DNA from 3 places in the Micromonospora sp. NPDC047756 genome. Region 2 is predicted to be linked to each of the others. Evidence: riboswitches for the same ligand, from Rfam matches in the RefSeq annotation. Region 2 holds a riboswitch; each other region holds the start of a gene.
The links. Region 2 has a riboswitch for cobalamin ahead of ACZ6NZ_RS32150 (acyl-CoA thioesterase). Riboswitches for the same ligand answer to the same signal wherever they lie in the genome.
Positions count from the first base shown of each region.

Region 1 (3,903 bases), on a different contig from region 2:
TACGGCCACGGCCGGCGGGTCGGCCGGCGGGGGTCGTCCGCCGACGCCAGACGACGAATCCGGCCACCGCTGCCGTGGCCACCGTTGCCAGGCCGGCCCAGACGACTGCTCCCGGACCGCTCTCGTCCGTCGACCCGGTCGGCGCGGCCGCTGCCGCGGACGGCGGAACGGCGGTCTCGACCGCGACCGTCGGCACCGCCGACGCCTGCCCGGACGACCCGTGTTGCTCGGCGGTGGCCAACAGCGCCGGATCCGGCTGGGTCGACGGCGGGCTCCACCCCTTCGGTGCCGCCGTCGCCGGCCCGTCGTAGCGGAAGGTCAAGGTGCCGCGTACGGGGTCGCCGTCCGAGGCGACCGACAGGTAGCTCACCGAGTACTGGCCCTTGGCCGGCAGGTGCGCGACCGCCACCGTCGCGGGGAACCCGGTCGTGTACTCGCGTGGCTCGAACTGACCGTTGACCAGGAAGTACTCGCGCACCGGCTTGTCCAGCGGCTTCGGCTCCCCGTACGACCAGCCATTGTCGACCCGGATGCCACCCGGCGCGGTGATCGTGAAGAACGCGTTGGCAGCGGCCTTCTCGGTGAAGAACAGCTGCACCGAGGTCAACGGCTCGCGCACGGTCGCGCCACCCGCCGGCGTGGACATCGCGAGGGTCCCGTGAGCTGCGGCGGGCTGAGCGGACGCGAGGAGAGCGACAGCCGAGGCGAGGAGGAGCGCGAGGAGGCCCGAGACCACCCGCCCAGGAATCTGAGGGTGACGACGCATCTGAATATCCTCACTGGGCTGAGACTTTTTACAAGAGGTGACGAACTTTTTCCTCACATGGCTAAAGCCGAACACCTCCCGGGCGGAGGGGCCGTCACCCCTGGCCAGCTATGCTCCCGGTGGCGCTGGTTCGCCCGGTCGTGAGGTGGCTGGGCGTCGTAAGAGGGAACCCGGTGGGAATCCGGGGCTGCCCCGCAGCGGTGAGTGGGAACGACCGCCGTCATCAGCACTGGGCCAGTGGCCTGGGAAGCGACGGCCAGTAGGGGACCGGCGTGCAGCCGGTCGGGCCCGCGAGTCCGAAGACCTGCCAGTGCCGCGTACACAACCGTGTGCGCTGCCGTCGGCCTCGCGGGTGGGCTGAGCGGGTGACGTGTCGCGCTCTCTGCGTGGGCGCGTCCTCGTCAGTGTGCGTCCGTGGTCCGGGGGTGTGGTTTCCCGAGGGACGGACTACCGCTGTGCACGACACCACCACCACCACCGGCCGAGCACCGTCGGCGTCGCACCTGACCCTGTCGCAGATCATGGACCAGCACCACACGAACCTGATGGGTACGGTGCACGGCGGCCGGATCCTCAACCTCATCGACTCGGTGGCCGGGGTGGTCGCCGCCCGCCATTCCGACGGGCCAGCGGTCACGGCCGCGATCGACGAGACCGCGTTCCTGCGGGCGGTGCGGGTCGGCGACGTCGTGCACGTCGACGCGCGGATCACCTGGGCCGGTCGCAGCTCGATGGAGGTGGCGGTCAAGGTGACCGCCGACCGGTGGGACCGGGCGGTCCCGCCCACCGACGTGGCCACCGCCCACCTGGTCATGGTCGCCATCGACGACGATGGCCAGCCGAGGACGGTGCCGCCGCTGCTGACGGAGACCGACGGGGACCGGCGACGGTACCGGGAGGCGGAGATCCGCCGCGAGCACCGGCTGGCGTTGCGGCGGGCGCTGCTCGACGGTGCCGAAGACGACTGACCCGTGCGCGGTGCGCCCGTCGCGGCGCCGGCGCGGTCCGAGGAACCCGCCCCGCCGTCGATCTGGTCAACCCTCTCGACACGAAGATCCAGGCTGGAAAGGCCGCGCACGCGCGTGTCGAGCTGCCTGCGGTGCTCGGCCTGGACCTTGCCGGCGTCGTGGCGGCGGTCGGCGCGGAGGTGACCGACTTCGAGCCGGGGGACGAGGTGTACGGGCTGCGCGACGCTCGACGCGTCGTTCGCAGCGGTACGCACCTACCACGGGCATGTCGTCAGCGCGCTGGGCTGGGGATCGCATTCGCTCGCCCCGCTGTCGTTCCAAGGCGCGACCACGCTGGCGCTTCGAAAAACAAATCGCTATGGTGCTTCTGAATCAGAATCGCCCTCGGAGGTGGCTATGGCTCGCATACCCGCGCTCGAATCACCCTTCACCGCGGACGTCGAGGCCCAACTCGCCGCGATGATGCCGACCAGCATGCCGCCGATCGGCCTGTTCCGAACGTTCGCCAAGAACTTGCCGATGACCATCGCGATGAGCCACTGGGGCCGATACGAACTCGGCCGGCAACTATCCCTCACACTCCGTGAGCGCGAAATCGTCATCCTCCGCACCTGCGCACGCTGCCGCTGCGAGTACGAGTGGGGCGTCCACCTGATGGTTTTCGCCGACCGCGCCGGACTCACCCGGACCGAGATCGCCTCGCTCACCCACGGAATGCCGGACGATCCGTGCTGGGCCACCGGCCGGGAACAAGCGCTGATTCAGGTGGCGGACGCCCTGCACGACGCAGCGGACATCGATGATGAAATCTGGCGATTCGCCCACGAGGTTCTGGACGAGTCGCAGTTGCTGGACCTGTTCCTGCTCTGTGGGTGGTACCACGCGATCAGCTTCGCCGCCCGGGCCGCCCGCGTCGAACTCGAGCCGGGCGCGCCTCGCTTCGCCGACGTCACGCCCTGATGGACCGCCTCCAGGCGACAGCGGTGGACGCCTGCACCCGCGATGGGCAAGGTGGTAGCCCATCACGGTCGTGATCGACGATGCGCGCTCACCGACGACGAACGGCACTCGATCGCATCCACGGCCGGCACCTCCCACACCGCGTTCATCGACACCAGCGCCGCAGACACCCCGTCTTCACCACCGAGGGCGGCCGATGGGCGACAGCGATGGGATCAGTGCCGCGCGCCAGGCGCTTGGCCGTCGCCTCGCGAACCTACGCAAGGCTGCCGGACTCACGCAGCACGGCCCGCTCCTCTCGTGCGTTATGTCCGCAGCTCCATCGCCAGACCAGACCCGCGCCACCGGCTGCACGTTAGGTCGGTGGGCGAGGGCGTCGCCTTTGACGTGCAACCTGGTCGTCGTCTCGGGCGCCTGGCTCGGTCTTGTGATTAGACGTATACGCCTATAGGTTGCCTGGGTGCCTTTGGACGCGTCAAGGAACAGCCTGGTGTTGCCGATCCTCGGACTCCTCGTCGAGCAGTCGGCGCATGGCTACGACATCACGACACGCCTACGCGAGCGATACGGACACCTATCGGTCACCCGCAGCACGGTTACGTCCCTGTTGAAGGCGCTCGAGAAGGCAGGCTTGGTCTCCTCCGGGCGGCCCGAGCGAGTGGGGAATCGGCCGCCGCGTACGGCCTACGAGTTGACTGCCGTAGGTCTCGCCGACTTCCGCCACAAGGTCGAGGCTGGCGTACGCGACACCCCGGCCGCGTCCGTGGACTTCGTCATGGCGGTCGCCTACGTCGGAATTCTTCCGATCGACCAGGCGGCGTGCATCCTGGACGGTCGCGCCGACCGGCTCGACCAAGAATTGGCTGCCCTTTCGGGGCTGCCCGACGGTGACGTACTCGAAGTGCACATGCTCGAAGTCGCCTACTGGCGCACCATCGTCGCCACCGAAGCCACCTGGATCAGGACTCTGGTGCGGCGGATCTGCGCGCGCGAGATCGGCTGGCCAACCCAGAAAGCCCACCAATACGGGAGTGCAGAAGCGTGAAGTTCGGTATCTATCCGGGCGGGCGGGCCGGCACGGTCTGCTCCCACCCACCCGATGTCGCCGCGATCCGCCACCTCGTCGACGACCTCTCGAATGGTCGCCCCTTCGTCATCCGCGAGTACGTGCACTTCCTCGGCGACCCAGCACCGCCGGACGTCGTCACC
Region 1 is NZ_JBVJGQ010000002.1:561,417-565,319, forward strand. Features, by position in the region: gene ACZ6NZ_RS07620 (copper resistance CopC family protein) at 1-766, opposite strand, end outside; cobalamin riboswitch at 876-1,092, shown strand; gene ACZ6NZ_RS07625 (acyl-CoA thioesterase) at 1,288-1,734, shown strand; gene ACZ6NZ_RS07630 (alcohol dehydrogenase catalytic domain-containing protein) at 1,797-2,105, shown strand; gene ACZ6NZ_RS07635 (carboxymuconolactone decarboxylase family protein) at 2,131-2,694, shown strand; partial or broken gene ACZ6NZ_RS07640 (helix-turn-helix domain-containing protein) at 2,891-3,030, shown strand; gene ACZ6NZ_RS07645 (PadR family transcriptional regulator) at 3,185-3,739, shown strand; gene ACZ6NZ_RS07650 (hypothetical protein) at 3,736-3,903, shown strand, end outside.
Region 1: it holds a riboswitch for cobalamin, as region 2 does, so the genes downstream of both, ACZ6NZ_RS07625 (acyl-CoA thioesterase) here and ACZ6NZ_RS32150 (acyl-CoA thioesterase) in region 2, are expected to answer to the same signal.

Region 2 (3,903 bases):
GCCTGATCCTGAAAGTCGATGGTGGACATCCGTCCGTAGAACGCGAACCGCAGTCCATCCGCGGCCGGGGTGAACCGTTGTGGCCGTAGCTTCCGCTGCCCGACGGCCCAGGACGAGAGGGTGCCCCGTCCCGGTTCTGTCATCGTCCTCGTCGCCATGGGACCTCCACGATCGGGAGATGCTTGCGGGGAGGTATGAGTGTTGTTCGTATAAGCCTGCGGCAGGCGGACAGGGTGTCCGGCTCGCGCGGATGGGCTAGACCTCCTACCCTCCCAGGTTGATCGTCGAGCGGTTCAATCCGTTGATGCCCGGGAGTCCCGGCATCTGAGCAGGTCATCCGCGCGAGCTATGCTTCGGGCGGCGCTGGTTCGCTCGGTCACGAGGTGGCTGGGCGTCGTAAGAGGGAACCCGGTGGGAATCCGGGGCTGCCCCGCAGCGGTGAGTGGGAACGACCGCCGTCATCAGCACTGGGCCAGTGGCCTGGGAAGCGACGGCCAGTAGGGGACCGGCGTGCAGCCGGTCGGGCCCGCGAGTCCGAAGACCTGCCAGTGCTGCGTACACAACCGTGTGCGCTGCCGTCGGCCTCGCGGGTGGGCTGAGCGGGTGACGTGTCGCGCTCTCTGCGTGGGCGCGTCCTCGTCAGTGTGCGTCCGTGGTCCGGGGGTGTGGTTTCCCGAGGGACGGACCTACCGCTGTGCACGACACCACCACGATCGCCGGCCGAGCGCCATCGGCGTCGCACCTGACCCTGTCGCAGATCATGGACCAGCACCACACGAACCTGATGGGTACGGTGCACGGCGGCCGGATCCTCAACCTCATCGACTCGGTGGCCGGGGTGGTCGCCGCCCGCCATTCCGACGGGCCGGCGGTGACCGCCGCGATCGACGAGACCGCGTTCCTGCGGGCGGTGCGGGTCGGCGACGTCGTGCACGTCGACGCGCGGATCACCTGGGCCGGTCGCAGCTCGATGGAGGTGGCGGTCAAGGTGACCGCCGACCGGTGGGACCGGGCGGTTCCGCCCACCGACGTGGCCACCGCCCACCTGGTCATGGTCGCCATCGACGACGATGGCCAGCCGAGGACGGTGCCGCCGCTGTTGACGGAGACCGACGGGGACCGGCGGCGGTACCGCGAAGCGGAGATCCGCCGCGAGCACCGGTTGGCGCTACGGCGAGCGCTGCTCGACGGCGCCGAGGAGGGCTGAATCGTGCTCGGACTCTCCGTTGCAACGCTGGTCGGCTACCTCGCCGCGATCGTCGTCCTCATGGTCACGCCCGGTCCGGACATGATGTTCGTGCTGGCCAACGCCGCCCGTTACGGCACCCGCGCCGGGGTGGTGGCCGCGCTCGGCGTCGCCACCGGGGAGGTGGTGCACATCGCGGCGGTCGTCTGCGGACTCGCCACGGTGATCTCCGCCTCGCCGGTGCTGTTCGACGTGATCCGCTGGGTCGGTGCGGCGTACCTGATCGTGCTCGGGGTGCGGGCCCTGCGCGGCGCCGGCGCCGCGCCTACCGAGAAGCTGGAGCGGGGTGGCAGCTCTGGGCGGGCCTTCCTGCGCGGACTGGTGACCAAGCTCCTCAATCCCAAGATGATCCTGTTCAGCGTGGCGTTCCTGCCTCAGTTCGTCGACCCGGCACGGGGCAATGCCACCGCCCAACTGGTGCTTCTCGGTGCGGTCTTCGTCGTGGTGCAACTCGCCGTCGACATCGCCCTGGGCGCCGGTGCCGGGCGACTCGGCAGTCGCATGACTGACGGTCGCTGGTCGCGGCGCATCAACCGGATCTGCGCAGCCGCGTTCGTCGCGCTCGGGGTACGCCTCGCGCTCGGGTCGTAGCGAGAGGCGGTGACCGCCTCCGTGGTCCGGCTCGCGAGGTGGACGTGGCGCGGTCATGCCTGGTAGGCAGGCGGGTGTGCGCATCGTCTCACTGCTGTCGGCGGCCACGGACATCGTGGCCATGCTCGGCCTGACCGGGCATCTGGTCGGCCGCACGCACGAGTGTGACTGGCCGCCGGGAGACCTGGCCGATGTCCCGGTGGTGACGGGGACGTCTCTGCCCGAGGAGTTGACGAGCCGGGAGATCTCGGCGGCGATCGCCGGCGACCCGCACCGGGGGTCGTCGTTGTACCAGCTCGACGTCACGATGCTGGAGGACGTGAAGCCGGATCTGATCCTGACCCAGGACCTGTGCGACGTGTGTGCGGTCTCCTATGCGCGGGTCAACGACGCGGTTCGGCTGATCGATCTCGATACCAGGGTGGTGTCCCTGGAGGCGAGGACCATCGGCGGGATACTGGACACGGTCGACGCCGTGGCCTCCTTGACCGGCACCGCGGCAGGGCGGCGAAGATCCGGGCGGACGCCGAGCGTCGACTCGCCGCGCTGCCCGGCCCGTCGTCCGGCGCGCCGACGGTGCTGTTCGTCGAGTGGCTCGACCCGTTGATGCCTGGCGGGCACTGGGTGCCCGAGCAGATCGCCGCCGCGGGCGGCCGGTCGTTGCTGCTCGGTCCAGGGGCGCACAGCACTCCACACCTGTGGTCGGTGGTTGCCGACCTGGCCCCGGACGTGGTGGTGTTCGGGCCGTGTGGGTTCACCCCCGAACGGACCGTCGACGAGCTGTCCGTGGCGGCCGGGCAACCCGGCTGGGCTGACCTGCCTGCGGTTCGTCGGGGCGAAGTGTGGGTGGTAGATGGGCCCGCCTACTTCAACCGCCCCGGCCCCAGGGTCGTCGACGGCGCGGAGATCCTCGCCGCCATCCTCGCCGGCCGCCCGGATTCCCGCGCTCGGCAGGTTTCCGTCGGCGCAGGTTGACGAGCCCGTGCGGCCGACGCGGACATCGGATGCGCATTGTCGTAAGCCACGGTGGGGCGGCGACACGCCGCCCCACCGTGTGCTCAGGTGAGCGTGCTGCGGATCTCGGCGGCGCCAGCAACGAGGCGGGTCAGGGCTTGTTCGACCTCCGGGTAGCCGCGGGTCTTGAGGCCGCAGTCGGGGTTGACCCAGAGCCTTTCGGCGGGCACCGCGGCGACGGCGCGGCGTAGCGCGTCGGTGACCTCGGCCTGTTCTGGTACGCGGGGGGAGTGGATGTCGTACACGCCAGGGCCGACACCCCGTTCGTAGCCGGTGGTGCGCAGATCGTCGAGGATCTCCATCTTTGACCGGGACGCTTCGATGCTGGTGACGTCGGCGTCGAGGGCGTCGATTGCGGGCAGGACCTCGCCGAACTCGGAGTAGCAAAGGTGGGTGTGGATCTGGGTGGCGTCGGCGACTCCGCTGGTGGCGAGCCGGAACGCCCCGACCGCCCAGTCCAGGTAGGCGTGCTGCTCATCCCGGCGCAGCGGCAGTGTCTCCCGCAGGGCGGGTTCGTCGACCTGGATGATGCGGATGCCGGCGGCCTCCAGGTCGCGGGCCTCGTCGCGGAGCGCGAGAGCGACCTGGTTGGCGGTGTCGGCAACGGGTTGGTCGGTGCGGACGAACGACCAGGCCAGGATTGTCACCGGTCCGGTGAGCATGCCCTTGACCGGTCGGTTCGTCAGCGACTGCGCGTAGGTGGACCAGGCGACTGTCATCGGGCCGGTCCGGGCGACGTCGCCGTAGATGATCGGGGGGCGTACGCACCGGGAGCCGTACGACTGGACCCAGCCGTTGACCGTGGCGGCGAACCCGTCGAGCTGTTCACCGAAGTACTGCACCATGTCGTTGCGTTCCGGCTCGCCGTGGACCAGCACGTCCAGTCCGAGTCGTTCCTGCACGGCGATGACGTGGGCGACTTCGGCGCGCATCCGCTCGGCATAGCCGCTGTCATCGAGCCGACCGGCCCGGTGCGCCGCACGGGCCTGGCGAAGCTCCGTGGTCTGGGGAAACGATCCGATGGTGGTGGTGGGCAGCGGTGGAAGGTTCAG
Region 2 is NZ_JBVJGQ010000014.1:77-3,979, forward strand. Features, by position in the region: partial or broken gene ACZ6NZ_RS32145 (hypothetical protein) at 1-143, opposite strand, end outside; cobalamin riboswitch at 348-564, shown strand; gene ACZ6NZ_RS32150 (acyl-CoA thioesterase) at 761-1,207, shown strand; gene ACZ6NZ_RS32155 (LysE family translocator) at 1,211-1,837, shown strand; gene ACZ6NZ_RS32160 (TroA family protein) at 1,914-2,444, shown strand; gene ACZ6NZ_RS32165 (TroA family protein) at 2,414-2,812, shown strand; gene metE (5-methyltetrahydropteroyltriglutamate--homocysteine S-methyltransferase) at 2,896-3,903, opposite strand, start outside.

Region 3 (3,903 bases), on a different contig from region 2:
CCGCCAGCGGGGGTTGCTCGCCGCCGCCTGCGCGGTCGGGTAGTAGTTGATGTCGATGACCCGGTCGAGGAAGGTCACCGCGGTCCGCACCGTCGCGCGCAGCCGCTCCCAGTCGATGCCGTCGGCGCTGAGGTGGGCGGCGAGGTTCACCGAGCCGAGGTTGCACACGGCGGTCTCGGCGTCACTGGACACCTCGACGATCTCGGTGCAGAGATTCGACAGGTGCACGACGTTGCCCGGCTCGGCGGTCTGGTTGCAGAGCCGGTTCGACGCGTCCTTGAAGGTCATCCACCCGTTGCCGGTCTGGGCGAGGGTCCGCATCATCTTCCCGTACAGCTCCCGCGCCGGGACCTGCCGCACGTAGCGGCCCTGCGCCTCGGCCTGCCGGTACGCGGCGTCGAACCGCTCCCCCCACAGGTCGGGCAGCTCGGGCACCTCGTGCGGGTCGAACAGCGACCACGGCTCGTCGGCCTCGACCCGACGCATGAACTCGTCCGGCACCCAGTTGGCCAGGTTCAGGTTGTGGGTGCGGCGGGCGTCCTCGCCGGTGTTGTCCCGCAGTTGCAGGAACTCCTCGATGTCCGGGTGCCACGGCTCCAGGTAGACGCAGGCAGCGCCCTTGCGTCGGCCACCCTGGTTGACCGCGGCGACGCTCGCGTCCAGCGTGCGCAGCCACGGCACGATCCCGTTGGACTGCCCGTTCGTGCCCCGGATCAGCGCGCCCCGGGAGCGGACCCGGGAGTACGCGATGCCGATGCCCCCGGCGAACTTGGACAGGTTGGCGACCTGGGCGTACCGGGCGTAGATCGAGTCCAGCTCGTCGAGCGGGGAGTCGACCAGGTAGCAGGAGGACATCTGGGTGTGCCGGGTGCCGGAGTTGAACAAGGTCGGTGAGCTGGGCAGGTAGGCCAGGCTGGACATCAGCCGGTAGAAGTCGACCGCCTCGCCCGCCGTCCGGGACAGGCCGCAGGCCACCCGCAGCAGCCAGTACTGCGGGGTTTCCAGCACCAGTCTGCTGGTGGGGTGGCGCAACAGATAGCGGTCGTACACCGTGCGCAGGCCGAAGTACTCGAACCGGCGGTCGCCGTCCGGGTCGATGGCGTCATCGAGCGTCGCGGCGTGTGCGGCGACGAAGACGGCGGTGTCGTCACCGATCAGGCCCTCGGCGTGGCCGACCCGGATCGCCGCGCTGAACGAGGTGATGCCCTGTCGACGCACCTCCTTGTCGACGTAGCCGGCCAGCAGCCGCGCGGCCAGACGCGAGTACTGCGGCTCCTCACCGATCATCTCGGCGGCGGTCTGGATGGACAGCCGGTCGAGTTCGGCAGTGGTCGCGCCGTCGTAGAGGCCGCTGATGGTGCGGGTAGCCACCCGCAACGGGTCGACGTCGGTCAGGTCGTCGGCCCACCGCTCGACCGCCCGGACGATTCTGTTCACGTCCACGGGTTCGGTGCCGCCGTCGCGCTTGCGGACCTGCATCGGCGTCCGCCGCACTGTCGCGTCGCCGCTGGCCGGGACTACCTCGGTGACTGTCACCACTCGCTCCTCGGAGTTCGAGACCTGGTGGCCCGGACGCGAGGAGACAGACACCGACGGACGCACGCCGGCAGCGGCGTGGGTCAGGTGGCGTCAGCCGTCCCACGCGGCCTCGGACCGCCGCCCACCCGGGTGCGGGTACGCGGCGCGCTGGCAGGTCTTCGGACTCGCGGGCACGACCGGGCTCGCCGGTCTCCTACTGGCCGTCGCTTCCCAGGCCGAATTGGTGGCCCAGTGCTCATGACGGCTGTCGTTCCCACTCACCGCTGCGGGACAGTCCCGGATTTCCACCGGGTTCCCTGTTGCCTCGACCGCACTGGATGAGCGGCCGAACCAGCTGCGCTCGACACCATATATAGGGACGCAGCCGTTGTCACACCCCACATGTCGGTCTCGGGCGTGTCGACGGCGATGCGGTGACCACCGTCACCAACCCCCGGGAGCACGCAGCAGCCGACCGACGCCGGGCACCGGAGACGGGGCTCCGCGCACGGGTGTCGACATTCGACAAAGATGTGACGTATCGGGGCCGTGGCACTGGAGGCCACGCCTATACGTCGCCGTCGATACGTTGCGGCGAGGTGGAACATCCAATCTCCGGGGTCCGCCGCGCGCGTCGAGTTGGCCTGCCAACCGGCATGATCGGCGTCAAGGCGGATCGGCGGGAGCGGGAAAACATCATATGTCTGCACGCCAGAGGTGATCGACAACGTTGACGCGCTGGAGCAGCCCTCCGTATACTCCCAGTGATCATCTGATCTTTAGCCTAGCTGGGCGAGGAGCGCATGCCGCAGATCACTGCCGTCACCGTCGAAGACGTCCGCTTCCCCACCTCCCTGACCGCTGACGGGTCAGACGCCATGAACAAGGACGGCGACTACTCGGCGGCCTACGTCGTCCTGCACACCGACGGCGTCGACGGCGTGGGCGCGCCACTCGCGGGACACGGCCTGACCTTCACCATCGGCCGAGGCAACGACATCGTCGCGGCGGCGGCAGTCCACCAGGCACAGCTCCTCGTCGGCCAGGACGTGGCAACGATGGCGGCGGACATGGGCGCGGTCTACCGCCTGCTCACCTCCGACTCGCAACTGCGGTGGCTCGGCCCCGAGAAGGGCGTCGTCCACCTGTCCCTCGCCGCCGTGCTGAACGCGTCATGGGACCTGGTCGCCCGGGTCGCCGACAAACCGCTGTGGCGGCTGCTCGTCGACATGACCCCCGAGCAACTCGTCGACATCGCGGACCTGCGCTACCTCTCCGACGCGCTGACCCGCGACGAGGCACTGGCCATCCTGCGGGCCAAGGAGAGCACGAAGGCCGCCCGCCTCGCCGAGCTCGACCGGACCGGCTACCCCGCCTACACCACCTCGGCGGGCTGGCTCGGCTACGGCGACGACAAGCTGCGCCGACTGTGCCAGGAGGCGGTCGACTCCGGCTACGGCTACGTCAAGCTCAAGGTGGGCGCCAACCTCGAGGACGACATCCGCCGATGCGCCATCGCGCGGGAGATCCTCGGGCCGGATCGCAACCTCATGATCGACGCCAACCAGGTGTGGGACGTCGGTCAGGCCATCGACTGGGTCACCGCCCTCGCCCGGTTCACGCCACTGTGGATCGAGGAGCCGACCAGCCCCGACGACATCCTGGGCCACGCTGCCGTCCGACGCGCCGTCGCTCCGATCGGCGTCGCCACCGGCGAGCACTGCCACAACCGGGTGATGTTCAAGCAGCTCTTCCAGGCCGAGGCCATCGACTTCTGCCAGCTCGACACCGGCCGGTTGGCCAGCATCAACGAGATCGTCGCCGTGCTGCTGCTGGCCGCGAAGTTCGACGTCCCGGTGTGCCCGCACGCCGGCGGTGTCGGGCTGTGCGAGATGGTCCAACACGTGTCGGTGCTCGACTACGTCGCGATCTCGGGGGACCTCACCAACCGGGTCACCGAGTTCGTCGACCACCTGCACGAGCACTTCACCGATCCCTGCATCATCCGCGACACCGGTTCCGGCAGCGGATACGTCCTGCCCAGCCAGCCCGGCTACTCCACCCGGATGCGTCCGGAGTCGGTGGCGCTCTACCGTTTCCCCGACGGCCACTACTGGGCGGCGACAGACCCGACTACCGTGTCATCTCCGGAGGCGGCGTACGTGATCGCGGGTGGGAAGGCCACCCCCGCCGGCCGTTAGGGGGGACATGTCACGCACCGACGAAGTGGTCAACGGCATCAAGCGGATGATCCTCGAAGGGCAGTTCCGGCCCGGAGACCGGCTGCCCATCGAGAAGGACCTCGCCGAGCAGCTCGGTGTCTCGCGGGGCTCCCTGCGCGAGGGGATGTCGGCCCTGTCGATCCTGGGGATCGTCAACATCCGG
Region 3 is NZ_JBVJGQ010000007.1:306,558-310,460, reverse strand. Features, by position in the region: gene ACZ6NZ_RS24555 (ribonucleoside-diphosphate reductase subunit alpha) at 1-1,479, opposite strand, end outside; cobalamin riboswitch at 1,672-1,889, opposite strand; gene ACZ6NZ_RS24550 (enolase C-terminal domain-like protein) at 2,322-3,719, shown strand; gene ACZ6NZ_RS24545 (FadR/GntR family transcriptional regulator) at 3,727-3,903, shown strand, end outside.
Region 3: it holds a riboswitch for cobalamin, as region 2 does, so the genes downstream of both, ACZ6NZ_RS24555 (ribonucleoside-diphosphate reductase subunit alpha) here and ACZ6NZ_RS32150 (acyl-CoA thioesterase) in region 2, are expected to answer to the same signal.